3 regions of the Pseudoalteromonas sp. PS1M3 genome follow, and region 1 is predicted to be linked to each of the others. Evidence: predicted binding sites of a transcription regulator. Region 1 holds the regulator's gene; each other region holds the start of a gene.
The links. The regulator FliA, encoded in region 1, starts transcription of late flagellar genes. The targets are predictions, from matches to a motif close to CTAAAGNTNNNNNNNNNNNNGCCGATA.
Positions count from the first base shown of each region.

Region 2: the regulator FliA is predicted to act here: its motif matches at 6,073-6,099, upstream of PS1M3_RS01310 (DUF5610 domain-containing protein).
Region 3: the regulator FliA is predicted to act here: its motif matches at 2,729-2,755, upstream of PS1M3_RS10065 (VC2046/SO_2500 family protein).

Region 1 covers NZ_AP022624.1:2,508,436-2,518,550, reverse strand. Annotated here, with positions in the region: gene fliQ (flagellar biosynthesis protein FliQ) at 1-189, shown strand, start outside; gene fliR (flagellar biosynthetic protein FliR) at 193-972, shown strand; gene flhB (flagellar biosynthesis protein FlhB) at 982-2,112, shown strand; gene flhA (flagellar biosynthesis protein FlhA) at 2,186-4,294, shown strand; gene flhF (flagellar biosynthesis protein FlhF) at 4,315-5,790, shown strand; gene PS1M3_RS11675 (MinD/ParA family protein) at 5,783-6,643, shown strand; gene PS1M3_RS11670 (RNA polymerase sigma factor FliA) at 6,670-7,380, shown strand; gene cheY (chemotaxis response regulator CheY) at 7,420-7,803, shown strand; gene PS1M3_RS11660 (protein phosphatase CheZ) at 7,822-8,589, shown strand; gene PS1M3_RS11655 (chemotaxis protein CheA) at 8,605-10,115, shown strand, end outside.
Region 2 covers NZ_AP022624.1:262,448-272,562, forward strand. Annotated here, with positions in the region: gene PS1M3_RS01275 (hypothetical protein) at 1-264, opposite strand, end outside; gene ccoG (cytochrome c oxidase accessory protein CcoG) at 554-1,984, shown strand; gene PS1M3_RS01285 (serine/threonine protein kinase) at 2,060-3,034, shown strand; gene PS1M3_RS01290 (thiol:disulfide interchange protein DsbA/DsbL) at 3,069-3,692, shown strand; gene PS1M3_RS01295 (thiol:disulfide interchange protein DsbA/DsbL) at 3,709-4,347, shown strand; partial or broken gene PS1M3_RS01300 (DUF523 domain-containing protein) at 4,407-4,858, shown strand; gene trmA (tRNA (uridine(54)-C5)-methyltransferase TrmA) at 4,869-5,966, opposite strand; gene PS1M3_RS01310 (DUF5610 domain-containing protein) at 6,129-7,256, shown strand; gene murI (glutamate racemase) at 7,334-8,134, shown strand; gene PS1M3_RS01320 (RNA-binding protein) at 8,097-8,576, opposite strand; rRNA gene PS1M3_RS01325 (16S ribosomal RNA) at 9,199-10,115, shown strand, end outside.
Region 3 covers NZ_AP022624.1:2,189,124-2,199,238, reverse strand. Annotated here, with positions in the region: gene PS1M3_RS10085 (MHYT domain-containing protein) at 1-1,409, opposite strand, end outside; gene PS1M3_RS10080 (M48 family metallopeptidase) at 1,686-2,372, shown strand; tRNA gene PS1M3_RS10075 (tRNA-Tyr) at 2,459-2,543, opposite strand; tRNA gene PS1M3_RS10070 (tRNA-Tyr) at 2,593-2,677, opposite strand; gene PS1M3_RS10065 (VC2046/SO_2500 family protein) at 2,790-3,317, shown strand; gene PS1M3_RS10060 (DUF6172 family protein) at 3,513-3,815, shown strand; gene PS1M3_RS10055 (YchJ family protein) at 4,131-4,610, opposite strand; gene PS1M3_RS10050 (SulA-like leucine-rich domain-containing protein) at 4,640-5,083, opposite strand; gene PS1M3_RS10045 (tetratricopeptide repeat protein) at 5,372-5,827, opposite strand; gene PS1M3_RS10040 (NCS2 family permease) at 5,947-7,239, shown strand; gene PS1M3_RS10035 (hypothetical protein) at 7,389-8,147, opposite strand; gene cysB (HTH-type transcriptional regulator CysB) at 8,439-9,416, shown strand; gene PS1M3_RS10025 (L-serine ammonia-lyase) at 9,480-10,115, opposite strand, start outside.

The DNA.
Region 1 (10,115 bases):
GGTTTAATTATTGGCCTAGTGGTGGCGGTGTTTCAAGCGGCTACGTCTATCAATGAACAAACGTTGAGTTTTTTACCGCGTTTGGTAATTACTATAAGTGCATTAATTGTTGGTGGTCACTGGTTTACACAAGAACTTATGGACTTTTTTACCCGGTTGGTGTTGCTCATTCCCGAAATTGCAGGTTAGCAAGTGGAGTACCCGTTTTCAGTTGTCATTCAATGGTTGAGCGACTTTTTACTACCTTTGGTACGTATTAGTTCCATGATTATGATAATGGCGGGGTTAGGCGCTAAAAATGTGCCAACACGTATAAAGCTGGGTTTATCAGTGGTCGTGACTCTGTTGGTTGTGCCTGTTCTTCCTCCAGCTACATTTACTAACTTGTTTTCGTTTGAAATGATTTTAGTGGTCATACAGCAAATGCTTATTGGAATAGCGATTGGCTTTGCTTCTACCTTGTTACTCAATACCTTCGTATTGGCAGGTCAGATACTTGCTATGCAAACCGGTTTAGGTTTTGCTTCTGTCATTGACCCCTCAAATGGAGCCAGCGTTCCGGCTGTTGGTCAGTTTTTTCTTATTTTAGCAACACTATTATTTTTTGTATTCAACGGCCATTTAATGATGATACAGATGGTTGTACATAGCTTTGAGGTACTGCCAATTGATGGTAATTGGTGGTCAGTAGATCATTACTGGGATATTGTAACGTGGGGCGGTTGGATGTTTACAACGGCTTTAGTGCTCTCACTTGCACCATTGACAGCAATGCTAGTTATTAATATTTCATTTGGTATTATGACCCGTGCGGCGCCTCAGTTAAATATTTTTGCTATTGGTTTTCCATTCACTCTTGTAGCAGGGCTTGTCATTATTTGGGCAACACTGGGCAACTTCATCCTGCAATTTGAATTTCAGTGGCTTAAAATGATCGAACTAATGTGTACCTTAGTTGGTTGTTCACCTTAGGAGTTTGTTATGGCTGAAGATTCAGGTCAAGAAAAAACAGAAGAACCCACAGGGAAAAAAATAGAAGAGTCTAAAAAGAAAGGGCAGGTTGCTCGTTCAAAAGAATTAGGCACCATGTTTGTTCTTATATTTTCAGCTATTTCATTGTTAATGTACGGCCCTGAAATTGGTAAGGGGTTATACAATATTATGGGCAGAATGCTCAGTCTTAATCGAAATGAAACCTACGACACCACTAAAATGTTTGCGGTTTGGTCCAGTGTTGCCGACGCGCTTATTTTTCCTATGGCTATGTTTGTATTCATTATTTTATTTGCGGGCATTATAGGTAATACTTTACTGGGTGGCTTTAATTTTAGTTGGCAAGCAGCCGCTCCTAAAGCAAGCAAAATGTCTCCATTTAAAGGCTTTAAACGCATGTTTGGCCCACAAGCTGCAGTAGAGCTTACTAAAGCTATTTTAAAGTTTTTAGTGGTCGCAAGTTTTGCCTTTTTTTTAATTAATACTTTTTTTGACGAAATATTACACTTAAGTATTGAGTCTGCACCTAATAATATTATCCATGCGCTCGAAATCCTCTCGTGGATGTTTTTAGCATTGTCGTGCACATTGGTAATTATTGCAGCAATCGATGCCCCGTATCAAAGTCATACTCACCATAAGCAGTTAAAAATGACACTGCAAGAAGTAAAAGATGAGTACAAAAACTCTGAAGGTGACCCTCAAATAAAAGCGCGTATTAGGCAAACTCAGAGACAAATGTCTCAAAAAAGAATGATGCAAGACGTGCCCGATGCCGATGTAGTTGTTACCAACCCAACGCATTATTCTGTTGCTCTTAAATACGACACTGAGCGAGCAGGAGCACCTATAGTGCTTGCTAAAGGCGTGGATGAACTGGCTATGCAAATTCGAAAGGTGGCAAACGGCAATGATGTACCCATTGTTGAGTCGCCAATGCTTACTCGAGCGCTTTATCATACCGCAGAAGTAGGAGAACAAATTCCTGATCAACTGTTTACTGCCGTTGCACAGGTGCTAGCTTATGTTTTTCAGCTAAAACGCTTCAATAAAGGTCGCGGAAAACGCCCGACTAAGCTTAATAAAAAGCTCCCCATTCCTGATGCCTACAGGTATTAATATTACTCCTTTATTAACTTGGAATAGTTATTGCTAATTCTACGTAGTGTCAATTTTTTGAAATTGTAGAATTATGAGTTTTAAAGCGGTATTACAACAACTTAATGCAGATAAAAAAGAATATGCAAAAGGCGTAGGTACGCCTTTACTTGTGCTTGCAGCTTTGGGAATGGTCATTTTACCGTTACCGCCATTTTTACTTGATATCCTTTTTTCATTCAATATTGCGTTAGCGTTGGTGGTACTACTCGTCACGGTTTACACCATGAAACCCGTTGAGTTTGGTATGTTTCCGGCCGTGTTGCTTATCGCCACAATTATGCGTTTAGCACTCAACGTAGCCAGTACACGAGTTGTACTTTTAGAGGGACATAATGGTGGAGATGCTGCGGGGAAGGTAATAGAAGCCTTTGGCTCAGTTGTGATTGGCGGCAATTATGCTGTTGGTTTAGTGGTATTTTTAATTCTGATTATTATTAACTTTGTAGTAATCACTAAAGGTGCAGGGCGTATTTCTGAGGTATCTGCACGTTTTACACTTGATGCAATGCCTGGTAAGCAAATGGCAATTGACGCTGATTTAAACGCAGGGTTTATTAGTGCCGAGCAAGCGCGCGATCGCCGAGAAGAAGTAACCCGCGAGGCCGATTTTTATGGTTCAATGGATGGTGCAAGTAAGTTTGTAAAAGGTGATGCTATTGCTGGTATCGTCATTTTAATTATTAACATTGTTGGTGGCCTATTTGTTGGCATGATCCAGCATGACTTAAGCTTTGGCCAAGCTATGGAAGTTTACACACTCCTTACGATTGGTGATGGCTTGGTGGCTCAGCTCCCCTCATTACTACTATCAATTGGTACCGCAATTGTAGTAACACGCCAAAACGAGTCTCTCAATATGGGCGACCAGTTTAAGAAACAACTTGGCAACGAAAAATCTTTATTTATAGCCTCTGGCATCTTAATTACCATGGGCTTAGTGCCTGGCATGCCTCATTTAGCATTTTTAAGCCTAGGTGCATTATTAGGTTATTTAGCTTACTACACTCAACAAAGTAAATTAAAAGTGGCTGCAGCAGAAGCCGAGGCTGCTGCAAATGGAACTGCTGGTACGGGCGTTGCCAACAAGCAAGAGCAGAAAGAACTTGGCTGGGATGACGTTCAGCAAGTAGATGTAATTGGCTTAGAAGTGGGCTACAGATTAATTCCTTTGGTTGACCAGTCTCAAGGCGGAGAGCTGCTAAATCGTATTAAGGGTGTTCGTAAAAAGCTCTCTCAAGAGCTGGGTTTTTTAGTTCCACCCGTACATATTCGCGATAACTTAGAGCTTGACCCTAATGCATACAGAATTACGCTTATGGGGGTATCTACCGGTGAAGGTGAACTCAAGCATGGTGATGAGTTAGCAATAAATCCAGGTCAAGTATTTGGGCCAATTAAAGGGGTTGAAACTAAAGACCCTGCTTTTGGGCTTGATGCGGTATGGATAAAACCAGATCAAAAAGACGAAGCACAATCGCTTGGCTATACCGTGGTAGATTCAGCTACAGTTGTGGCTACACACATTAGCCAGTTGCTTACTAACAGCGCAGCACTGCTGTTAGGTCACGAGGAAGTACAGAACTTATTAGATATGTTAGGTAAAAGCCACCCTCGCTTAGTTGAAGGTTTAGTCCCTGACGTATTACCGTTAACTGTGATAGTAAAAGTACTACAAAATCTACTTAATGAGGGCGTTGCAATTCGTGATATGCGCTCAATTGTACAAACCCTTGTTGAGTATGGGCCACGTAGCCAAGACCCTGATGTGCTAACGGCTGCAGTACGTATTTCATTACGTCGATTAATCGTTCAAGACGCTGTAGGCATGTCTTCAGAAATCCCTGTCATAACCTTGGCGCCTGAGTTGGAACAGATGTTGCATCAGTCACTACAAAATGCAGGCGACGAAGGTGCCGGTATAGAGCCAGGACTTGCAGAGCGACTTCAAGTGTCACTAAATGAAGCGCATCAAAATCAAGAAATGTCCGGTGAACCTTCAATATTGCTAACGTCGGGAATGTTACGCACTGTGTTATCTCGTTTTGTTAAGTACACCATCCCGGGTTTAAGGGTGATGTCTTATCAAGAGGTACCAGATGAAAGACAGATCAAGATAGTCAGCTCTGTTGGCCAACAATAAGATTTTAAAGGGGTTGAATCATGAAAATAAAACGTTTTTTTGCTAAAGATATGCGCACAGTACTTAAAGAAGTTAAAGACGAATTAGGTGTTGATGCGGTTATTATGTCAAATAAAAAACTAGCTAACGGTGTAGAAATTGTAGCAGCAGTAGATTATGACAAAGCAGCCCCTAAAAAAGAGCAAGCACTTAGCGCTCCAGCACAAAGCTCAACAAAAACACAGCCAGTGCATAATTTTGTAAAACCAGAGCCTCTTCGCGCTAAACCAGAGCCACAAGCGAAAGTAGCCGATAGTCTTCAGGCATTATTAGAGCGTCAAGCCCCACGCCCTCGTTCTGCAGAATTGGCTTCTATGTTTTCTCAATCAGGTATTGATACTACAGACAACTACCAAGAGCCAGTTCAAGAGCAGCGTCCTCGTCCTATATTCATTAATGAACGTCAAGCTTCAGCGCGTCCGCAAACACAAGCAGACAGCCTTGGATTTGATGATTTAGAAAGTGGTTTTGATGATCTTGACAGTCCAGTGACACCTCGCGAAGAAACTAAGCATACTGAAAGTGAGCAAATTTCGTCAATGCGTGACGAAATGAATGCCATTCGTCAATTGTTAGAACATCAAGTGTCAGGGCTTATGCAACAAGACATGGCAAGACGCGATCCTACTCGTGCATGCATGATTGATCGCTTAGTCGGTATGGGAATAGATAAAGATGTTGCTGAGCAAATGGCGTGCTTCGTACCTGACGATGTATCTCGCCAGCAAGGTTGGAAAGCACTTTTAACAATGGTTGAAGATCAGATGCAGACAACCAACAACGAGATTTTACGTCAAGGCGGTGTATACGCCTTAGTCGGCCCAACGGGTGTTGGCAAAACAACAACCGTTGCTAAATTAGCTGCGCTTGGCGCACAAAAATACGGTGCAGACAAAGTTGCTTTAATCACAACAGACACATACAGAATTGGTGCTTATGAGCAACTCGCCACTTATGGCCGAATTATAGGTTGTGGTGTAAAGCAAGTTAAAGATGCTAATGAATTAGCTGAAGTTTTATATCATTTACGAAATAAACGACTAGTATTAATTGATACTGCGGGTATGAGCCAACGCGACTTGCGCTTAACAGAGCAACTTAATACGCTAATGCGTAATCAGCGTGTTGATATTCGCAGTTATTTAGTGCTCAGCGCAACATCGCAAATACATGTGTTGCAAGAAACCGTTAGGCACTTTAAAAAAGTGCAGTTAAGTGGTTGTATATTCACCAAATTAGATGAATCTTTAAGTTTAGGTGAGATTATTAGTATAGCGATTCAAAATCGCCTTCCAATAGGGTATCTTACTAACGGTCAACGAGTACCAGAAGATATTCGAGTTGCAAATGCTGAAAAACTAGTTAAAAAGGCTGAGCAACTCTATTTAAAAAGAGCAAAAGCACAACATTCAAGGCACCAAGCAGTGGCGCCAAGCACAGTAGGGATGTATGATTAACACAGTATTAGATCAAGCAAGTGGCCTGCGCAAAATGAGTCAAAACAATAACAACGGCGTAAAAGTTATCGCTGTCACTGGCGGTAAAGGTGGAGTAGGAAAAACAAATGTTTCTCTGAATACTGCAATTGCATTAGGCCAGCAAGGTAACAGAGTGTTGGTTCTTGATGCCGATTTAGGCTTAGCAAACTGTGACGTTATGCTAGGACTACGTGTTGAACGTAACTTATCACATGTTTTATCTGGTGAATGTGAACTTGATGAAATTTTAGTTGAAGGCCCCGCAGGTATAAAGATTGTACCCGCAACGTCAGGCTCTCAAAGTATGGTTGAATTGTCGCCTTCAGAGCACGCGGGACTTATACGGGCTTTTAGTGAATTAAATACAGAATTTGATATTTTAATTGTCGATACAGCCGCAGGTATTTCAGACATGGTGCTGAGTTTTTCTCGCGCGGCACAAGACGTCATGGTTGTTGTATGCGACGAGCCCACATCGATTACAGATGCTTATGCGCTCATTAAAGTGTTGAGTCGCGAGCATGGTGTATACAAATTTAAAATTGTTGCAAATATGGTCCGTAGTATGCGTGAAGGGCAAGAGTTATTTGCTAAACTTTCCAAAGTGACCGATCGTTTTTTAGATGTATCAATGGACCTGGTCGCAACGGTTCCCTACGACGAAAATATGCGCAAAGCAACGCGTCGCCAAAAAGTTATTGTAGAGCTTTTTCCTAATTCGCCGGCGGCACTTGCGTTTCAAGCGTTAGCAACAAAAGCAGTTAAATGGCCAATACCTAATCAACCATCAGGTCATCTGGAGTTTTTCATAGAGAAACTAGTAAACGGCTAATTATGACAACATTGGTGAATAAAGTTATGGGATATCAATCAGCACAAAATTTAAATGTGATTGTTGAAAAACATGCATCACTTGTCAAAAAAGTGGCATGTCATCTTATAGCGCGTTTACCAGCCAGCGTGCAGCTGGACGATTTAATACAATCAGGAATGATAGGTCTGATTGAAGCATCTAAAAGTTTTGATGCAACCAAAGGGGCTAGCTTTGAAACTTTTGCGGGGATTCGTATTCGTGGGGCAATGCTTGACGAGATGCGACGTGGCGATTGGGCACCCCGTTCAGTGCATCGTAAAAGCCGTTTGGTGGCCGAAACAATTGCATTTTTAGAAAAAAGCTTAAACCGTGAGCCGACAGATATAGAAGTTGCTGAAAAACTTGAAATTTCGTTAAATGAGTACCATCATATCTTAAACGATGTAAATGCAAGTAAAGTACTCGGTATTGAAGACCTTGGTGTTGATGAAGATGCCATCAGTCCAGTGGGCCAAGATTTAGCGCTAGACAAACCGTTTAATAATGTTAAAAATGAGCGGTTTAACGAGTCTTTATTAGGTGCAATAAAATCTTTACCAGAACGTGATGCAATGGTGCTGTCTTTGTACTATAACGATGAAATGAATTTAAAAGAAATAGGGCATATACTCGATGTAAGTGAATCGCGTGTAAGTCAAATACATGGTCAGGCGATGATTAAGCTTAAAGCTAAAATCAATGACTGGATAAATTAGTAGTAAGTAAACAAGGTTAAGACCTCACTGGGGGATGTTTTGGATAAAAACATGAAAATTCTGGTTGTTGACGATTTTTCAACAATGAGACGTATTATTAAAAATCTGTTGCGTGACTTAGGTTTCACTAATGTTCAAGAAGCAGACGATGGGTCAACCGCTTTGCCAATGCTACAAAATCAAGTATTTGATTTTGTTGTTACCGATTGGAATATGCCAGGAATGCAGGGTATAGACCTACTTAGAGCAATACGTGCGGATGATAAGCTTAAACACATTCCAGTATTGATGGTAACGGCTGAAGCTAAAAAAGAACAAATTATAGCGGCAGCTCAGGCAGGTGTGAATGGTTATATCGTTAAGCCATTTACTGCTGGAACACTCAAAACTAAATTAGAAAAAGTATTTGAACGTTTAGGCTAATGATAGGGGGAGAGGCTTATGTCAGCACTTGCTGCGCCTCAAATAACTTTAGAACAAGCTCGTCAGCTCGTTGTTTTTCTAGAAAACGGTGAGCAAGACAAAGCCAATCAGTTAATTTTAGATACCGCTTCTAAGGAGCAATCTGAAATATTTGCTGAGGTTGGAAAGTTAACCCGTCAATTGCATGAAGCTTTAAAAAGCTTTGAGCTAGACACTCGCTTATCTGACTTAACTACCGATGCTATTCCAGATGCAAAAAAACGGCTCAATTATGTTATAGAAATGACAGAAAATGCCGCGAATAAAACAATGGATGCTGTTGAGGCTAGCCTACCAATTGCTCAACAGTTGGCAGACGAAATATCTCATATCAAACCGACATGGGATCGCCTAATGAATCGAGAGATTGAGTTAGGGGAGTTTAAATCGTTATGCCACAGCATTGATAAGTTTATGAACAATTCTCATCATAAAACCGATGAGCTGCAAAGTTTGATGACTAATGTACTTATGGCACAAGACTATCAAGATTTAACCGGCCAAGTTATTCGCCGAGTTATTGAGCTTGTTAGAGAAGTTGAAGAAAGCTTAATTCATCTTTTGACAGCCTTCGCTGATCAAAGCGAAAGCAAAGCCGAAAAAATAGAACAACAAAAAACAAATGAACCATTAGACGAACAAACTTTAGCAGGTCCAGAAGGCCCTATTATTGATAAAGAATCACGTAATGATGTTGTATCTGATCAAGATGAAGTCGATGATCTTTTATCAAGTTTGGGCTTCTAAGAGGAGAGTAACTGCATGTTTGAAGTCGATGAAGATATTTTACAAGACTTTCTTGTAGAGGCAGGAGAAATCCTAGAGCTTTTATCTGAACAGTTAGTTGAGCTGGAAAACAATCCAGAGGACACCGAATTACTCAATGCCATATTTAGAGGGTTTCACACTGTAAAAGGTGGTGCTGGGTTTTTAGCTATGACCGAGCTCGTTGACGCATGTCATGGCGCAGAGAATGTCTTCGACCTGCTTAGACAAGGCGTACGAACGGTTAATTCGGAATTGATGGACGTAATTTTACAAGCTCTCGATACGATTAACGAGATGTTTGCCACCATTCAAAATCGTGACAAACCAGAACCCGCCGATCCCGAACTTCTTGAAACCCTTCATAAACTAGGTTTACCTCCAACAGAAGAAGAGCTTGCTGGTGACTCACCCGTTGATTCAACTGAAGAACCTCAAGCCGAGGTTATTGATGCCCCAGTTGCCGAGGAAGCCTCAGGAACTGATGAAGAAGATCCGTTTGCATTTGACGAGCTATTTAGCGGTGGAACAGTTGAACAAAGCGATGATGAAACTCAGATTGACGAAATAACAGAAGATGAATTTGAAAACTTACTAGACGAATTACATGGAAAAGGTCAAAGCCCAGTAGCTGAAAGCGCGTCCAGTAGTAGTGATGTCAGTGGAGACATTACAGATGATGAGTTTGACAACTTACTTGATGAACTTCATGGCGTTGGAAGCTTTGGTGCTGTTGCGGCCAGTGAGCCTGTAAAAGAGCAAACAGCAACTAATAATTCTGCAGAAAGTTCTGCAACGCCTTCAACACGTTCACCTGCAAGTGATTCTAGCGATGATGAAATTAGCGATGATGAGTTTGAAGCATTGCTTGACGAACTTCATGGATCAGGTGCCCCTAAATCAATAGAGAGCCCTGCAGCTTCAGAGCCGAAGCCCGCTGCTAAACCTGTGGCTAAGGTAAGTGAGCCTGTTAAAAAGCCTGAACCTGTAAAAGCCGCTGCGCCAAAACCAGTGCAAAAGCCTGCAGAAAAAGCAGCTCCAGCGCCTGCAGCTGTGAAAAAGCCAGCTCCTCCGCAAGCAGAAACAACAGTCCGAGTTGACACAAAACGCCTAGACCAAATAATGAATATGGTGGGTGAGCTTGTACTTGTTCGTAACAGATTGGTAAGTTTAGCCACTAACTCAGAAAGTGAAGCAATGGGCAAAGCCATTTCTAACTTAGATGTTGTGACGGCTGATATCCAAGGCGCAGTAATGCAAACGCGAATGCAGCCAATTAAAAAGGTATTTGGCCGCTTCCCTCGCGTTGTTCGTGACTTAGCACGAAGCTTAAATAAAGATATTAGTTTACAGCTTGTTGGTGAAGAAACCGATTTAGACAAAAACTTAGTTGAGGCACTTGCAGACCCACTAGTTCACTTAGTTAGAAATTCAGTGGATCACGGTATAGAAATGCCAGCTGACCGTGAAGCAGCAGGCAAACCTCGGACGGGTAATGTTACACTTTC
Region 2 (10,115 bases), 1.4 Mb from region 1:
ACAGTAGCGCAAATTAAATAGCTGAACTGCGTCATCAGTGGTGAATGTTTTTTCTACGTATTCTTTTTCTGAGCTTGAAAGTGTTAGCTCATGACTAATTCTGTTTTTTGCTAAATTAGCAGCAGGGCTTCTATTTACTTTACTTGCATCACTTAAAAAGCCAATACCTTCGCCTAATAGCTTTTCGCGTGGTTCTTTTACAAGTGGATGATCAATGGTAAAAAACGCAAGGATCACAATTATCAAAATAATAAACTTCTTCATGGATACGTAAACCTTGATCTAAATAGGGTTGAATTATCAAGCAGTGTAATAAACTGCCTTTTAAAAGCAAGTAACTGAGATGAATAAATTAGTTGTAATCTATACCAGTAATTTTAGCCAATATTGATATAATAACTGACAAAAGTTAGATATTTCTGAAATATCTGAAAGTATTTAATTTATGATTCATTAAACAAGTCTTACTTAGCAAGTTACTTGCTACACTATGAGTATAGAGCATTTGATTAGTGCTCAGCTTTTATTTTCCAAGCGGTGTTGAGGAACTTCGATGGACAAACAGATTAAAGTAAAAAACATTCCTGTTGAGGTAAAAATTCAAAAGCCGGATTTAAGCCGTCAAGATGATAGATTTAACCCCCGTAACCGCATTTATGTGAGAGCCGTAAAAGGTCTTCACCAATTACTAAGACAGCGCATTGGTTTTTTAGGCATGCTCGTATTTATGGTTTTGCCATGGATAAACTTTAACGGCCAGCAAGCCGTGCTATTTGATTTAATAGCACAAAAATACAATATTTTTGGTCTAACTTTATGGCCTCAAGACTTCACCATACTGGCGTTTATATTCATGCTGGCGGCTTTTGCGCTGTTTTTGGTAACTACATTTTATGGACGAGTCTGGTGCGGATATACTTGTCCTCAAACGGTCTGGACCTTCATTTTTATCTGGTTTGAAGAAAAACTTGAAGGGACAGCAAATCAACGTAAAAAGCTCGATCAACGGCCTATGGACTTTGACAAGTTCTGGCGAAAAACAGCTAAGCATTCCAGCTGGGTGTTGTTTTCTTTGTATACTTCTATTTCGTTTGTTGGTTACTTCACACCGATAAGAGAGCTACTCCCTGATTTTATAACCTTTAATGTTGGCGGTTATGCACTAGTGAGCATTTTAGTATTTGCTGTGTGTACATATGGCAACGCAGGCTGGATGCGTGAAATTATGTGTTTGCATATCTGTCCCTACTCACGTTTTCAGTCGGCAATGTTTGACAAAGATACCTACACAGTAACCTATGATGAAAGCCGAGGTGAAAGCCGGGGCCCTCGCTCACGTAAGGTTGCCCACGCTGATTTAGAAATAGGTGACTGTATTGACTGTAACCTATGTGTACAAGTCTGCCCAACAGGCATTGATATAAGAAACGGTTTGCAGGCTGAGTGTATAAATTGTGGTGCGTGTATTGATGCGTGTGACGGCGTAATGGATAAAATGGAGTACCCGCGAGGGTTAATTTCGTATACCACAGAACGTAATCTTGAGACGCCAGAAAATAAAACCAATCCTCTACGAGCCAAAATTATTGGGTATACGGTCATACTAGTGTTGCTAACAGGCGCGCTTGTTGCAAATATTGCACTGCGTAAACCAATGGACTTTGATATTATTCGTGATCGAAATCAGCTATATCGTGTCGACTTTAATGGCTTGGTTGAAAACACATATACCTTAAAGGTCATCAATAAGGCGCAATATGAGCAAACCTTTAACATTAAAGTGGCGGGGCTAGAAAACTTTAAATACATAGGTAAACAAGTATTTACTGTTCAAGCAGGTCAATCGCATAATGTGCCATTATCACTCGTTATGGACCCTTATGACTTAAAAGCGCCTATAACAGAGTTTAATTTTGTATTGTCGCCAGTTAATGAACCGGATGAAACAATTTCGCAATCGAGCAACTTTTTTAGAGCGCGATAGCCGTACTTTCTAATTCGGTAAATATAGCAATAACAAAAGCGGGTTCAACCCGCTTTTCATTTATATAAGAAGAGCATGAGCAAATTTAGCTTTATAGATTTAACCCCAGATTTAATACTTGATGCGATAGAAACCATAGGTATTTATCCCGAGTCTGGGTTACTAGCGCTTAACAGTTATGAAAATAGAGTTTATCAATTTAAAGCCGAAGACGGTCTGCGTTACGTAGTAAAGTTTTATCGTCCCGAGCGTTGGAGTAAAGCACAAATTCAAGAGGAGCACGATTTTGCTTTTGAGCTTGCTGACGCTGAAGTACCCGTTGTAGCCCCTGTTTTACATAATGGACAAAGCTTGTTTGAACACCAGGGCTATATGTTTGTGGTATTCCCAAGTGTGGGTGGGCGGTTATTTGAAGTAGATAATTTAGATCAGCTTGATGTTATGGGACGTTTAATTGGTCGAATGCACCAAGTAGCTAAAACCAAACCCTTTACTTACAGACCAACAATAAGCTGTGAAGAATACTTGCATACAGCTAAAGTTCATCTTCAAAAAAGTAACTTGGTGCCAATGGGATTAAGCACTGCTTTTTATACTATTTTAGATTTGGTAATTGAGCAGACACAAAAGCAGTATCAAGATACAAATAGTATTCGCTTACATGGCGATTGCCATGCAGGCAATATATTATGGGCTGGCGATGCGCTAATGTTCGTGGATTTAGACGATAGTCGTCAAGGGCCTGCTATTCAAGATCTATGGATGATGCTCAGTGGCGACAGACCAACGCAACTGTTACAGTTAGACACTTTGGTGGGAGCGTATGAAGAATTTTGTGATTTTGACCACGCTCAACTCAAATTAATTGAACCGCTGCGAGCAATGCGTATTATTCACTACATGGGATGGGTGGCAAAAAGGTGGAGCGATCCAGCTTTTGTGCGGAACTTTTCATGGTTTGCTGATGACAAATACTGGGAGCAACAAATTTTAGCGCTTAAAGAACAACTTGCTGCACTGCAAGAACCGCCGTTAAAGTTATTGCCGTAAATTATTTTTTAATGACGAGTACAACGAGACACTAATGCTTAAAAAACTAAAACTGAGCCTACTTCTTTTATGTTTACCATTTGCAGCCTTTGCTGCACAGTTTGAGGCAAATAACCAATACACGATTATTAAAACTGAAAAAAGCACAACACCCCAGGTAACAGAGTTCTTTTCATTTTATTGTCCGCACTGTTTTAAATTTGAACCAGTGGCTAAAGCAATTGAAAAAAAACTGCCTGAAGGCACTGATTTTGTTAAAAGTCACGTCAACTTTTTAGGTGGTGTATCTCCACAGGCACAAAGTAATTTAAGCTTTGCTTACTTAATCGCAAAACAACAAGGGCAAGCACAAAATATAGCTGACCAAATTTTTAGAAGTATCCATATTCAAGGTGCGCCTTTAACAGAAGTTAAAGACCTTAAAAAGCTATTGGAAGTAAATGGAATAGATAGCGACACATTTGACCAAGCGATTGCAAGCATGCCTATTATTGCCGAAGAGCAAGCAATGCAAGATAAGCAAAACAAATATTCAAAGTTAGGTGCGTTAACTGGTGTACCTACTTTTATTGTTAACGATAAATACAAAATCAATATTAACACCATAAAAAACCAACAAGAACTTGATGAGTTAATTGCGTTTTTATTAGCATTATAAATTTTGGAGCATAAGAATGATTAAACTACTTAAAGCAGGGTTACTTGCATTAGTATTACCGATGGCAGCAACAAGCTTTGCGGCGGACTACCAAGAAGGCGTCCATTACGATGTTATTGCTGAACGTGCCACTAAAAAGCCAGAAGTAAAAGAGTTTTTCTCTTTTTACTGCCCGGCGTGTAATAACTACGAGTCACTGATCAGCGAATTTAAGCCTAAACTAGATAAAAATGTTAAGTTTAAAAAGAGTCACGTTGACTTTGTGGGTGTTCGTAATCCAGAAAACCAACAAATGATGAGCCAAGCACTTGCAACTGCTGAAGTACTTCCTCAAAAAGAGAAACTTATCGCAGCTATTTTTAATCATATTCACACTAAGCGCGCTAAATTTAACGAATTAGCTGACGTGAAAGATGTGTTTGTTGCGCAAGGTGTTGATGGCGATAAGTTTGATAAGTTATTTAAAAGCTTTTCGGTTCGTACATTAAGTTCTAAGATGAAACGTGATCAAGAATACTTTAAAGAAAAAGGTGCTCTTCGTGGTGTACCCACATTTATCGTAAACGGTAAGTATAAATTAAACTTAGGCCGTGAATCGGGTGTTACAGCTCCTGAAGATATCAGTAAATTAATTAATTACTTAGCTAACAAGTAAGTTTAGCTAAAAGCAAAAAAGCTCCTTAAGGAGCTTTTTTGCTTTATAAGGATGTAGCAATGAAAAAAATATTAGTATCGAGTTGCTTGCTAGGGCAGCCTGTTCGTTATGATGGGAAAGGACAAACATTACAGCATCCACAATTACGGGTATGGCAAAGTAATAAGAAAATAATATCCTTTTGTCCTGAAGTGGCTGGTGGGCTATCTACTCCTAGAGCTCCTGCTGAAATAATACAGGGGAAAGTAATTACTAATTCAGGAGAAGATGTAACAGAGCAATTTCAAACTGGGGCTAATATAGCGCTAGAACTTTGTAAAAAAATAAAGTTCGTTTTGCTTTACTTAAAGAATCGAGCCCTTCTTGCGGACGAAATACAATATATGATGGAAAGCATCGCGGAATAAAAATCGAAGGTCTAGGTTTAACTGCAGCATTATTAATAAAGAATGGAGTTCAAGTATTTAGTGAAGAGCAAATACCAGCACTTATAAAAGCACTGGCACTTTAATTTTGGTTGGTTATTTACGCTGTAAGAAAACACCCGACTCTATGTGATGTGTATAAGGGAACTGATCAAATATCGCAAAGCGCTTAACGTTATGCGAACGCGTTAAATGATCTAAATCGCGTTCCAGTGTGTCAGGATTACACGATATATAAATTATGTTTTCGTAATTAGCCACTAAATCACAGGTTAACTCATCCATACCAGCGCGTGGCGGGTCGACTAATATGGTTTGGCAGTCATAGCTTTTAAGGTCAATACCGTCTAAACGAGAAAAAGTACGTTCGCCATTCATTGCTTGAGTAAACTCTTCGCTCGACATACGAATAATATCTAGGTTGTCTACATTGTTTTTGGCAATATTATATTGAGCAGAGTGAACAGACGATTTAGATATTTCAGTTGCGAGTACTTTATTAAAAGATCCCGCTAGCGCAATAGAAAAGTTACCATTACCGCAGTAAAGCTCCAGTAAATCATTTTTAAGTGGTTTACATAAATCTTGTGCCCACTCAAGCATACTTATATTTACTTTTGCATTAGGTTGCGTAAAGCTATTTTCTACTTGTTGGTAAATTAGTTCTTGGCCATTTACAGTTAATTGCTCTGTTACAAAGTCATCACCTAGCACTTCTTTCTGCTTACGTGCTCGGCCAATAAAATCTATTTTATATTTTTCACTCAGTTTTGCCTTTAGTGACTTAATTTCACGTAGCCATTCATCATCAAGCGGCTTGTGATAAAGCAAGCTCACTAAAATTTCACCACTGAGTGTAGACAGGTAATCTATTTGAAATAGCTTCCGGCGTAAAACCTCGCATGGTTTAAGGTTTTCAATCATCACCTGCATGATTTCACCAACAAGCGGTGCCGCAGGGTCAAACGTATCAACGCGTATTTTTTCTTTAGTTTGCTGATCAAACATTATATGAAACAGATCGTCTCCATCATGCCATACTCTAAATTCGGCACGTTGGCGGTAGTTAATTGGCTCCGAGCTAAATACTTCTAGCTGCTCCACACCAAAACGTTGAAACTGTGAAGTTATACGCTGTTCTTTTTCACTTAACTGCGCTTGGTACTGTGTGGTATCTATTTTAATAACTGCCATTCGCGTTACTACCTTATCTAAGATCTGTTTATCGGCGCTATTGTAGGGAGCGGTTCGCATTTGTCTAGTTTTGGCTAGAATAAATGATGTTTTTTTGCACGGTTTACTTTAGTTTTTTATGCCCTGGCCGATAACAAACTACGCATGCTCAGGAGACGATTCATGAAAATAGGCAATTATGGCTTTGTACCAAGCCAGAACATAAACAAATTCAACAACAAAGCTGATGTACAACAACCTACCATCGCGTCTCCGCAAGACAGCTATCAGCAACGAGGTAAAGAATTAGCTGCTAAAGTTTTAGGTGATAAAATGGCAGAGCAGCTTGGTTTGCCTGTTCAAGAAAAAAAAGCAGATAAGCCCCTTTTTGATTTTGAAGCAATAGTTAAAAATGTACTCGACTTTGTCACCGGCGCCGTTAATAAAGCAAAAGCTGATGGTGCCGATGACGATAAATTAAAAGGTATGCTAAGTGATGCCCGTAAGGGGGTGCAAATAGGTATTGATGACGCTGTTGATGAGTTAAAAGAATCCGGCGTTCTGAACGATGAAACCCAAGAGGGAATCAACAAATCAAAAGAAGGTATTTTTGATGGCCTTGATAAGTTTGAAGATAACTTGTTCAACCCAATGCCCGCTAGTGTGGGGGTAACTCAAGCACAATACACAAGTTTAAGTAATAATGCTCAGTACAGTTTCACAACCGCAGAAGGTGATGAAGTAACGATAAGTTTTGCCGATGCGTTTAAATCTCAGTCTGCTAGTAGCTATCAGCGTGCTGAGGGAGGGGAGGCATTCGTAAGTGAATCATCACAATCGAGAGAGCTTTCATTTTCAATATCAGTTAACGGCGACCTTAATGATAAAGAGCAAGAAGCAATTAATGAGTTAATGGAAAACCTACAAAACGTAAGCAAGACCTTTTTTAGCGGCGATTTAGAGCAGGCATTTGAAGAGGCGCAAGAGCTTAGTTTAGGCAATGAACAACTTGTCGCATTTTCAATGGATTTACGCCAAACCAAAACAGTTGCTGCAATAAAGGGTTACGAAGAAAATAAACCGGCTCCAGAAAAAGTAATTGCAGATAAAGTAGCGCCTTTTAATGATGACCTCCGAGAGGCATTTTCTAAAGCAACCGAGCTAGGTATTCAAAATCAATTATCAGGTATTATGCAGTGGCTTAATGAAGATCAAAGTGAGATCGATAAACTGGTTGATTACACAAAAGCTATGTTTGAAAACCTTAATAAGATAAATAGCGCGACAAAGCAAACAGCAGAGGAAGTTTAACCTCAACATTAAACTACTTTCTTTTGCAAAAATCACATGGCAAACTGCCGTTCTAATCTAATAATAGGAACGGTAGTTTGTCAGCGCATATAATGGTTTTTGATTCAGGGATTGGTGGCACAACAGTACTTGATCATATAAAGCAACGTATCCCGAATGCTCAATATAGCTATTTTATGGATAATGCTTTCTTACCTTATGGAGCTCAAACACAACAAACAATTATTAATCGTTTGTGTTCGCTCATTCATTTCATTAAGTCAAACAAGCTAAACGTCGATTTAATTGTAATAGCATGCAACACGGCATCCACATCGGCATTAAGTGCTGTACGCAAAATTACAGATATACCCATAGTTGGTGTTGTACCAGCAATCAAGCCCGCCGCAGAATTAACATGTTTAAATCACATTGCTTTACTGGCAACACCTGCCACAATAGCGAGCTCATATACAAAAAAGTTAATAGCGCAGCACGCTAGTAATGTAACTGTTAACTTATATAGCAGTGTTGAGTTGGTAAACGTTGCTGAATTACTTTTCTTTAATGGCTATTTAGATACAAATAAATTACATGCTGTACTTGAAGGTTTGAATATTGAAAAGCAAACAGATGTGATTGTATTGGGGTGTACTCACTTTCCAATACTTACAAAGCAGATTAGTGAGCACTTTAAAAATAGCATTCAGCTGGTGGATTCTGGTGCAGCAATAGCAAATAGGGTTATTTATCTATTAACTGAGTCAGGTTTATTAGCACAAAATATACCTGGCATAAAAAAGCCATTGCAATACTATGCAACGGCTAATGTGATCAGCGATAAACTTGCGGTTAAGCTAGTTAAACTGATTGATCCGCCTGAGCTCGAAGCGTATTAGAATCATCTTCTTGTTTTTGTTTTGCTTCACGAACTTTTAAAGTACGTTGTTGGAACTCACTATCGTTCAAGTTAGCAATAGCATTGTCTGCATCAGCTTGCGCCATTTCAACAAAACCAAAGCCACGACGTTTGCCTGTATTTTTATCCTTTAATAGGCGAACGTTGAATACTTTACCTTGCTCTTCAAACAAAGCACGAACAACACCTTCGTTTGCACGGTAAGGAAGGTTACCAACGTAAAGTGTTTTAGTTTTTACTTCGGCCTCTTCTAAAACGTCAGAAGACATAGCAGCAATAACTAGCCCACCTATTAATAAGCCAACAGCAAATACAATTGCAGGGTCAAGTTCTAAGCTTCCAAGGGCGAACTTAACAATAACAAAACCAACTACAGCAATAACAACAGAAAAGATAAAAGATTTTTGATCGGGTAATTTCATTTTAGATCTACCAATAAACAGGAAATAAACATTAATTTAACATTGTGAACTTGCTATCTTAACGTCTTAAACGAACTTAGCAATGATATTTATATGAAATTATAAAAAGCAGTGTAAAAAAACATCAATTTAAGCGTGTTTTAACATGGTTTTTTGTGGTTTTGTTCTAATTTTGTTCGAACAGTAAAAAGATCTAAAAAAAGGGTTGATCTGTTTTCGGATCTCCCTATAATGCGACCCCACTGAGACGGGAAACGCCGAAGCATAGCAAAGTGTTAGCGGCTCAGAGAGTTAAGTAAAACTTCGGTTTTAAATTATCATAAGAAAGTTTAAAACAAAGTATTGACTCGAAAAATAAAGGATGTATTATACGCATCCCTAGCGACAACGTCGCAACGTTCTTTAACAATATAAAGCAATCATCTGTGTGGGCACTCGTACAGATTGAGTTCTAACAGCCAAGCTTAGTTCGCTAAGTGAAGCAAAAAAATTAGAGTCTCAATTGAAACTGAGTGACCAACAGAATAATTACTTAGGTAGTTATTCAACACAGTCAATTCAATATCGAAAGATATTAAATAAATTCAGAATTCATTGAGCTGTCGAAAGACACAAAACTTTTTAATTGAAGAGTTTGATCATGGCTCAGATTGAACGCTGGCGGCAGGCCTAACACATGCAAGTCGAGCGGTAACAGAAAGTAGCTTGCTACTTTGCTGACGAGCGGCGGACGGGTGAGTAATGCTTGGGAACATGCCTTGAGGTGGGGGACAACAGTTGGAAACGACTGCTAATACCGCATAATGTCTACGGACCAAAGGGGGCTTCGGCTCTCGCCTTTAGATTGGCCCAAGTGGGATTAGCTAGTTGGTGAGGTAATGGCTCACCAAGGCAACGATCCCTAGCTGGTTTGAGAGGATGATCAGCCACACTGGAACTGAGACACGGTCCAGACTCCTACGGGAGGCAGCAGTGGGGAATATTGCACAATGGGCGAAAGCCTGATGCAGCCATGCCGCGTGTGTGAAGAAGGCCTTCGGGTTGTAAAGCACTTTCAGTCAGGAGGAAAGGGTGTGAGTTAATACCTCACATCTGTGACGTTACTGACAGAAGAAGCACCGGCTAACTCCGTGCCAGCAGCCGCGGTAATACGGAGGGTGCGAGCGTTAATCGGAATTACTGGGCGTAAAGCGTACGCAGGCGGTTTGTTAAGCGAGATGTGAAAGCCCCGGGCTCAACCTGGGAACTGCATTTCGAACTGGCAAACTAGAGTGTGATAGAGGGTGGTAGAATTTCAGGTGTAGCGGTGAAATGCGTAGAGATCTGAAGGAATACCGATGGCGAAGGCAGCCACCTGGGTCAACACTGACGCTCATGTACGAAAGCGTGGGGAGCAAACGGGATTAGATACCCCGGTAGTCCACGCCGTAAACGATGTCTACTAGAAGCTCGGAACCTCGGTTCTGTTTTTCAAAGCTAACGCATTAAGTAGACCGCCTGGGGAGTACGGCCGCAAGGTTAAAACTCAAATGAATTGAC
Region 3 (10,115 bases), 320 kb from region 1:
TTAACTGCTGAAGTTACTGCATCTATTACTGCCTGTTGGTCAGTTTTTAAAATAAGGTCGTTAAATTCTAAGCAATGCTCAGTAAATTCATCTGATTGATAACCTGTTAACTCTAAAATACTTGGGCTTATGAATAACATACTCCAATTATCATCTAGCCTACATCTAAATACAGCACCCGGCATATTGTTTATTAAAGAACGGTATTTTTGCTCTTTTTCAACAAGGCTGCGTTGTAATTCACGTTGTTCGGTTAAATCAGTGATATAACCAACATAAAGTGGGGTTTGTCCTGGCTGGTTAACTTCACCAATGCCTATTCTAATAGGAAAAAGATGGCCTTCTTTGTGTTTTGCAAAAATTTCACGGTTTACACCGAGCACCTTGTTTGAGTTAACATCTTTTGCATTAGAGAGGTATTCATCGTGATGCTTAGCGAGCTTTTCATCCATTAACATTTTTATATTTTTGTTTTTTACTTCATGTTCTTGCCAGCCAAAAATATGTGTGGCTGAGGCATTAAAACTTAAAATATGCCCTCTGTGATCAATCGTTACTATGGCATCGATGGCTGTTTCGAGTATGGCATTCAGGCGAGACTCATCGGCAGACTTTTCTTCTAGCAACATTTTATAACGAACCATTCCGTTAATAACCGCCACGACGCTTGTAATAGCAACCGTTGCTGTAGCAACAGCAATTGCGACAAATGTAAGACCGGCGGATGCGTTAATATCATCGAATAGCAGTGGCGAAGTTGCAACAAAACGGGTTGCTGCCATGCCCATATAGTGCATTCCTGCAACAGCAAGGCCCAAAATAATTGCGCTTATGGTGCGGCTTTGTAGAGGCGTTAATGTAGGGAAAAATTTATCTAAGTTAAATCGACTATAAAGAGCAATAAAAGAAAGTGCTATTGCAACAAATATTGATAAAACAAACATAAGTGGGTCGTAGCGTAATAAAGGAGCCAACTCCATAGCGGCCATGCCGCTATAATGCATTGTGCCAATGCCTGCGCCTAATAATACAGAACATAAACCAAGTATTTTGAAGCTCGCTTTATTGTTAATTAAAATAGAAATTGCAAATAGGCAAGCAAAAAAAGCAGGAAGAAAAGACAATATAGTTATTGTTGGGTCGTATTTAATATTTGTGCAGAGCGAGAAGGCCAGCATACCGATAAAGTGCATACTCCAAATACCGGCTGAAAATATAGCAGCGGCAGTAAATTTTGCTAGGCGTTCATAATTATGAAATTTTGTTTCTTTGGCTAAATCAATCAATCGGGTTGTAAAAAAAGAAGCGAATATTGCTATTAAAACAGATATAGATACTAAAAGAGGGTCGTAAACGCCGTTAACTACTAGGCTAGGGTCGTGGTCTGTAATAAAAAATGCAGATAGCATATTGGCTCAAAAATTAGTCTTTAGGTAGCCAGTTTAATATATTCATCATATAAATAAATACTTAATTAACTAGAGCGGTATAAAAAATGAGTTTGTTTCAATTTTTTAACGTATAGTTTTCAAGTTATTATTTTTTATATTTATTTTATGCAAACTGATAGAAAAATATTTTGCTATTATATGAATGACACAGATGATAACCAACATGGGGTTACATCAAATTAGCATATAAATATTTGTAGTGAATACTTAAAATTAGGTTAATGAGAAAAAGTAGTGTTTGATTACCAGCTAAAAAAAAGTAAACGAAGAAAAACAGTCGCTATAAAGGTACATGATCAAGCTGTTACTGTATATGCTCCCCATTATGTTGCCCAAAAACAAATCGATAGTTGGTTACTTGAAAAGCAGCCCTGGATTGAAGCACAATTAAAAAAGCAGCTTAATGCAGTCGATATTAAGCAGTATCCCCTTATCCATAATAAAATTAAGATATTTTCTGACTGGGTTAAATTAAGTTTTTTAGAAAGCTCATTATCTGATATTCAAGAACACAATAATGTTTTGTTAGTAACACACTCTACTAGAGTAAAAAATTACAATGGTAAATACGAAAGTTTGATTAAACAGTATTTAGAAGAGAAGTTGGCGGCGTATATTGAAATGCGTATTAACTATTATTGCAAAATAATGAAAGAAGAATTGCCTCAAAAATTAAGTATTGCCATATATAAGCGCCGTTGGGGGAGTTGCAACAGCAGGCGAGAACTAACTTTTAATTTACACCTAATAGGGGCTCCTCATGCCGTGATTGATTATGTAATTGTGCATGAACTTGCTCATTTGCAGTATTTAAACCACAGTAAGGACTTTTGGGCTAGAGTAGAGGCATTTTTTCCTGATCATAAAATTGCATCAGATTGGCTAAAAGCAAACGGAACAAGTTTACAGTGGGTGTTTTAAGCTAATTTGAATATAGGAATATAGGAATATAGGAATATAGGAATATAGGAATATAGAAATATAGAAATATAGAAATATAGAAGAAGTGGTGGAGGGAGCTGGATTCGAACCAGCGAAGGCTGAGCCGTCAGATTTACAGTCTGATCCCTTTGGCCGCTCGGGAACCCCTCCACACTATTTTTGTTACATTTGGCCCCACTTAACTTAGCGGTAAGAAAAGTGGTGGAGGGAGCTGGATTCGAACCAGCGAAGGCTGAGCCGTCAGATTTACAGTCTGATCCCTTTGGCCGCTCGGGAACCCCTCCAATGCAACGGCGCTGATAATAGCAAAATGTGCCTTTAAGTAAAGAAAAAAGCTAAAGAAAATTTAAATAAAGCCGATAAATATTCATTACTCATTCCAATCGGCTAAAGTCTATGCAAATCGATGATTTGTTAATCACAGAGCAGCAATTAAGTACTCGGTTAAACCAAAGTGTACATGCAGACCGCCGTGGTGAATTTTCATTGCTGTTAGCAATGCTTTCACAAGATGCTTTAGATTTTAGTCAATTTCATTTACCTAAAAGTGAAATTGAAGATAACACAACTCAAGAAGCGCAGTTAAGAGAGCAATTAGGAGCAGGACCAAAGCAGCCATTAGCACCCAGTGAATTTAATATGCTAATTGGGCAGTTTAATGCACAGCGTTTGTCTTTGGTTGGTGAAAATAAAGGCATGGCCGATATAAAGTTAAATCAGTGTTTAAACCCTGAGCCCTTTTCGATTAGAGATGATGTAAACCACATACCCCTACCCATTATAGATAATTGTGAACTTGCTGTGCGAAGACGTTTACAAAAAGACGAAATAGAAATAGATAATCCAAAAATGGATGTCGCAGGCTTTTATGACGTTCTAACAGACGTAAATCAGCGTGAACCATTACATTTGACGATGGCATAATTTATGATTTCATCAAATAGTGTCTAGTTACACTACCCATCACTGATTAAATTTTACGACTGCACCAAACCCCAATTGACTAAAAATTGATTTAATGTAAAAAAAGCATCCAAAAATTAAATGCAATTGCTATAATGGCTACAAATGGTATGACATGAATGCCGTTATCATTAAACCAAGGTAATTAGGAACGTAATGAAGAAAACATTCACGCTAAATCACGAGAAAATCAAATACCCTCGTATGGTTGATGCTGCAAAGCATGAAGTGAAAAAATATTTGAAAAGAGAGCGCAACAAAACTCTACCAGAAGATGCAGATTATTGGGCATTTGACTGTAAGTTTGGTAAAACGGTTGAAGATGCGCAAGTGGTTCATGTAGCTGAAATCAGCAACTGTATTAGCGATATTGAAAAGCAAGAATTGATGTCTTTTTACTTAGAAATATTGGCAAAACCTGCACAGCGTCAACAGCTAGACCTTGATAACGACGAGTAATAATTAGCGTTTGTGCATATCAAATTATTTAAATGGGCCATTGGCCCATTTTTTATGCCTATAGATTACCTTCAAGCTTTTTTCTTTTGAGCTAGCTCAAAGTATTTTACATCGTTTTAGGGCTTCAACTGTTGAATTGTTATTAACACTACTTTTTCCTTCAATATTAACCACTTAATTAATAGTGGTAGTACTAAACCTAAAAGGTTATAAAGGGAGTTGTGTTTAATAAATTTACGAAGCTATGCATTAAATGTGAGTATTTAATTAGCAACGGAGTGAAATAAATAATGTACTTCACTTAAAAAGAGGGGATTACGCGCTATGGCATTTTTTGTATTTTTTTGCGCTGCCACAAGGGCAATCATCATTCCTGCCAACTTTTATATCAGCGACCGGAAATATAATACCATCGAGATATCGCCACTGGTGTTGCTCTTTTATAAATTGAGAGCGCTCATGTAACACACAATATAGGTTTTGATAAAAATAGGTAGCTTTAAACTCAACGACCCCTTTATTTTCATCGCTGTTTGTTTCAATAACAGATAAGCTTACAAATCGACAACTGGTCGCAAATTCTTTAATTTCATTTACAGGGTTTTCAGCTTGCTTTTCACTTGCATATGTTTGGTATACGTATTTAGCATTTTTTTGTACGTAAGCTGTATACCTAGAGCGCATTAACTGCTCGGGTGTTTCTGCTTGTTTATCACCTAATAGCAGTGGTTCACAGCAATCTTCGTAATTTTTTTGGTTTCCACAAAAGCAAGTGTTGTTATTTAAATAATTCATAATTGTTACATAAGATTTAAAACATCATTTTAGCAAGCTTGCTGTATGTAAGGTATATCAAGTACGTCAGAATTTTTAATAAAACAGTATAACTTTGTTTTTGTGTTACTTAAGTTAAGCGATAAGTTGCTCAATAACTGATTGTTTAACATATCAGTCCATGTAATGACCGCTGCAAAGTTACCATTATGCAGTGCGCTACGCAGTACATATTCTAAATTTACTAAATGTTTTTGCCTAATGACTAATAGTTTACTTGTGTCTATTGAACATGAATCAAGCAAAGCTTTACTAGGAACATGATCTGGTGCGATTAATAAAGTCCAAGCATTTAAACTATTATACTGGTGTAGCACCTTTAACAGCTCAAACGTTGCCGATATATCATCTTCAATTTGAATCACGTTAACACAATCAGATAGTTCGTCTTGTTGATAGCTTTTTACTGTTCTTACGGTTATTGGCTGTAACATATCATCTCGCTCACTGGGTTTATATACAGTACATGTATACAGTAGTTTATACAGTGTTATGGCGCAAGTGTTTTTTTGCTATTTTTTTATACAAATTTATATTCTATTTTTAAGGATGTGTATTTTAATGTTTATACTGTTGATATTTATCGCTTTTATTTAAATTGGAATGTTAGTGGGTGAGTGTTTTTTATATAGGTTGAAAAGGTTTGCTTACGTTTTTTATAAATTTAAATTATAGCTCTGTACTGTATACAGTACTTTTACGAGCTAAGTTTCGGGCTTTTACTAAGGGGCAGGGGGGATTAAATGGGCATATTGTAATTGATGAATTTGTTCATATAAACTGGCTGCATAACATTGGGCATCCTTAAAACGCTTTGTTTCTATATATTTTCTTAAATCAGCAAGCGCAACTGTAGCTGGCTCATGACCCTGGCTACTCGATAAGCTAAGCCAAGCAACTCCATGAAATACACTTTGTGGAACACCTTGGCCTTTTACAAAAAACAAGCCTAAATAAAATTGCCCTCGGTGATCACCAGACATTGCCGATAAACGCATCCACTTTGCAGCTAAAGCAGGCTGGTTATTTTTTAAATAATATAGCGCCTTATTCAGCGTACTTTGTTGAGAGCTATCATTTTCAGGTGACGAATTAGTATCGCCTGGTTGTGTCACAAAAGACAAAATATTGTCTAATTGTTGTTCTAAATCATAACCTGTTGGTGTGGTTTTTATCATATGCTGTCATTCGGTATAGTTAACTACTTCAATAGTTTAGTATATCGCAAGGTAAAATGTCCTGAAAAATATACTTTTTATGATAAAATCTCGCTACTTTTTATTGTTGTAAGTTCATTATGTTAGAAGCTTTATTTAAAATTAACGAAAATGGGTCCACGGTTCGTCGAGAATGCATCGCCGGAATGACTACTTTTATCACAATGGTTTACATTGTATTTGTGAACCCTGCGATGTTAGCAGAAGCGGGAATGGATCAAGGGGCTGCTTTTGTTGCTACTTGTATTGCTGCTGCAATAGGTTGTTTTATTATGGGGTTATGGGCCAATTACCCATTAGCTTTAGCACCTGGCATGGGGTTAAACGCCTTCTTTACGTATGGCGTTGTATTAGGTATGGGATACACCTGGGAAGCTGCGTTGGGCGCAGTATTTATGTCGGGTTGTATATTTTTATTATTGAGTTTATTTAAGGTTAGAGAGTGGATAATAAATGCCATTCCATTAGTTTTAAAACGGGCTATTGCGACAGGCATTGGCGCGTTTTTAGCCCTAATAGCACTTAAAAATGCAGGCATTATTGTGGCAAGCCCCGCTACATTTGTGCAGTTGGGTGACATAACATCTGAGGGACCGTTACTGGCTATATTTAGCTTTTTTATTATTGCGGCATTGTTATATCGCGATTTTAAAAGTGGAGTGTTGATCAGTATTTTATTGGTTACTGCTATCTCACTTGGTTTAGGTTTAGTTGAATACCAGGGAATTATTGCTGCACCGCCTTCAATTTTACCTACTTTTATGCAGTTGGATTTTGCTGCTGCTTTAGAACTTTCAATGCTTAGTGTTATTTTTGCATTTTTGTTTGTCGATTTGTTTGACACGTCAGGTACTCTTGTAGCTGTAACGCAAAAGGCTGGTCTTGCAGATGAAAAAGGAAACATGCCACGCTTAGGACGTGCACTCAGTGCCGATAGCTCAGCCACCATTGCAGGTGCAATGTTAGGTACCTCAACAACCACATCTTATATAGAGTCAGTGGCGGGTGTATCTGTTGGTGGGCGTACAGGTTTAACTGCAGTGGTAGTTGGTTGCTGCTTTTTGCTAATGATGTTCTTTGCACCGTTAGCTAATATGGTACCAGCTTATGCAACAGCGGGCGCAATCTTATATGTTGCTGTACTTATGCTACAAAACCTAAAGTTTGTGGACTGGGACGATATGACTGACGCTATTCCAGTAGCCGTTGTGCTGTTAATGACGCCGCTTACGTTTTCAATTGCGCATGGTATTGCGCTTGGTTTTATTTCATATACGGCGGTTAAGTTGCTTTGTGGTAAACGCAGTGAAATAACAATTAGTGTATGGATATTAACCGTGTTATTTATTGTTAAATTCGCGTTTTTATCATAAATAACAAAGTTTTGTTTTGATATATAACTACCAGCGACGTTATGTGATTTATCCCTGTTGGGGAAGCTAAACTCTCGGTTATAAAATTTAATGCTAAAAAAGCCCATACACAGTATGGGCTTTTTTTATTATTCAGTGGAAAGCTGCTATTACCATTTCTTTTTTGGAGCAAACAGCACATCTAAATCGTCTTGTTCTTGCTCGTTTTTCTTTTTTAGGGCGCTTGCGTTAGATGCTTTTAGCTCGACGCTAATTTCCTCTAAGTAACGTTCCACTTCTTGACGTTTAGCATTTACATATTCGTCTGAATAAGGCACTGCACTAAGCGTTGCGTAGGCTTTTTCAAAATATTGTCTAGCAGAGCCAACCATACTCGCAGAACGTGCGGAAATACCGCGTTTAATTTGGCTTTCTATATTTATTTTAAGCTGCAATTTCTCAAGCAGTTTGTCTTCGCCTGTAAATACTTGGCTATTAACACGGCCCTTAGTGTGTTCAGAACGTAGGATCACACGTAATTTTTTTATCCCTTGAATTAGCGCAACAAGCTGTTTGTCGTTACTTGGTAATGCTAATGACTCACTGCTGGTTCCTTGCACCGGGTTAGATAGATGCTGTTTCATTTCTTCTAAACGGCTCTTTAGCGCTTTTGAGGTTGGCGAATGCGTAACCATTGTTTTGAGTGCTTCGGCAATTCGGCTTTGTAGAACCCTAATAACGTTTTCAGATAGCGGAATATTAGCCTGGTTCATTAATGCTTCTTCAGTTTCTTCAATGATCGCCTTTTGTTTTGTGAGTTCTTTTCGGCGCTCATTTTCTTGTTTTTCTTTGTGTTGCTGAACAGCACTTACCCAAAGTGCAATCACAACCAAAGCAACTATAAGGACAATTATAATAGACACGATCATGGTGTAATTCTCGGATTCATAACCTAATTTTTTAATATTACATTAAATATAAGCCATCGGGGTAGTTTTGCGCGAATTAACTTCAAATTAGGTAAATTAACTGTCGTTAAATATAAGGACTATGAGATTAATTCGTCTAATCTTGGCTACCTCAAGTATATTTATTATGCTAGCCTTGAGCACCACTTCGATAAATGCACGCTATAAGCTTAATCAATGCTACCAGTAAAACTGATCTAGCTTTATAGAATTGCCTTTATTTATAATAAATTACAACGTAAAAATGCAACCATGAAATTACAACAACTCAGATACATAGTAGAAGTACAAAATCATAAATTAAATGTTTCAGCAACGGCTGAGAGTTTATTTACTTCACAGCCTGGTATTTCTAAACAAGTACGTATGTTAGAAGATGAGTTAGGTGTTCAAATTTTTGGGCGAAGTGGCAAGCATTTAACGCATGTAACTAGTGCCGGTGAAGATATTATAAATATCTCGCGTGAGATACTTTCAAAGGTAGAAGGTATAAAAGCAGTAGCTAACGAGCACACATTACCAGACCAAGGTAAGCTCAATATAGCAACAACGCACACTCAAGCACGTTATGCTTTACCTAGTGTGATTCAGGGGTTTATGAAAAAATACCCTGCAGTATCACTACATATGCACCAAGGTACACCGCAACAAATATCTGATGCCGCAGCAAGGGGCGATGCCGATTTTGCCATTGCAACTGAAGCGCTTCATTTATACTCTGATTTAGTTATGTTGCCTTGTTATCATTGGAATCGCAGTATTGTTGTTGCAAAGGATCATCCACTTGCTAAAAAAGCCAATAGTTTAACGGTAGCAGATATTGCCGAATACCCGCTAATTACTTATGTATTTGGTTTTACGGGTCGCTCTGAATTAGACAAAGCATTTAGCGCCCATGGGTTAGAGCCGCATATTGTATTTACGGCGACTGATGCCGATGTAATTAAAACCTATGTTCGTTTAGGGCTTGGCGTAGGGGTAGTGGCTTCAATGGCGATTGATGAAATCACTGATACTGATTTAGTCTGCATTGATGCAAGTCACTTATTTGAAGCTAGCACAACAAAAATTGGCTTTAGAAAAGGCAGCTTTTTACGTACTTATATGTATGACTTTATAGAACGATTTGCGCCGCATTTAACTAAAGAGCGTGTGGAGCGCGCGAGTTTATTACGTAATCAAGATGATGTAGATAAGTTATTTGAAGATATAGAGTTACCTGTAAAGTAGCACTGGGTCTGATAACAAAAACCGACTATTTATTGATAGTCGGTTTTTTTGTTTAAGGTTAGCCTAACACTCAATAATGTTAACGGCTAAACCACCGCGCGCGGTTTCTTTGTATTTTGTTTTCATATCATTACCTGTTTCAAGCATGGTTTTTATTACTTTATCAAGTGATACTTTTTGCTCGCCACTACCACGAATTGCCAATCGAGAAGCATTGATGGCTTTTATAGCCCCCATCGCATTACGTTCAATACAAGGAACTTGCACTAAGCCGCCAACAGGGTCGCACGTTAAACCTAAATTATGCTCCATGCCTATTTCAGCTGCGTTTTCAACTTGTACAACATTACCACCCACAATTTCAGTTAATGCTCCGGCGGCCATTGAACACGCTACACCCACTTCGCCTTGGCAGCCCACTTCGGCACCCGAAATAGACGCATTTTTTTTATATAAAATACCAATTGCAGCGGCTGTTAGTAAATAACGCGTGGCAATGTCGCGGTCTACTTCTTTTACAAATGTATGATAGTACATAAGCACAGCGGGTAGAATGCCTGCAGCACCATTAGTGGGGGCTGTTACCACTCGTCCACCGGCGGCATTTTCTTCATTAACGGCAAGTGCAAATAGATCGACCCAATCCATTGCTCTGAGTGGATCGTTGCTCACTTCGATATTCAGTTTTAAGTATAGGCT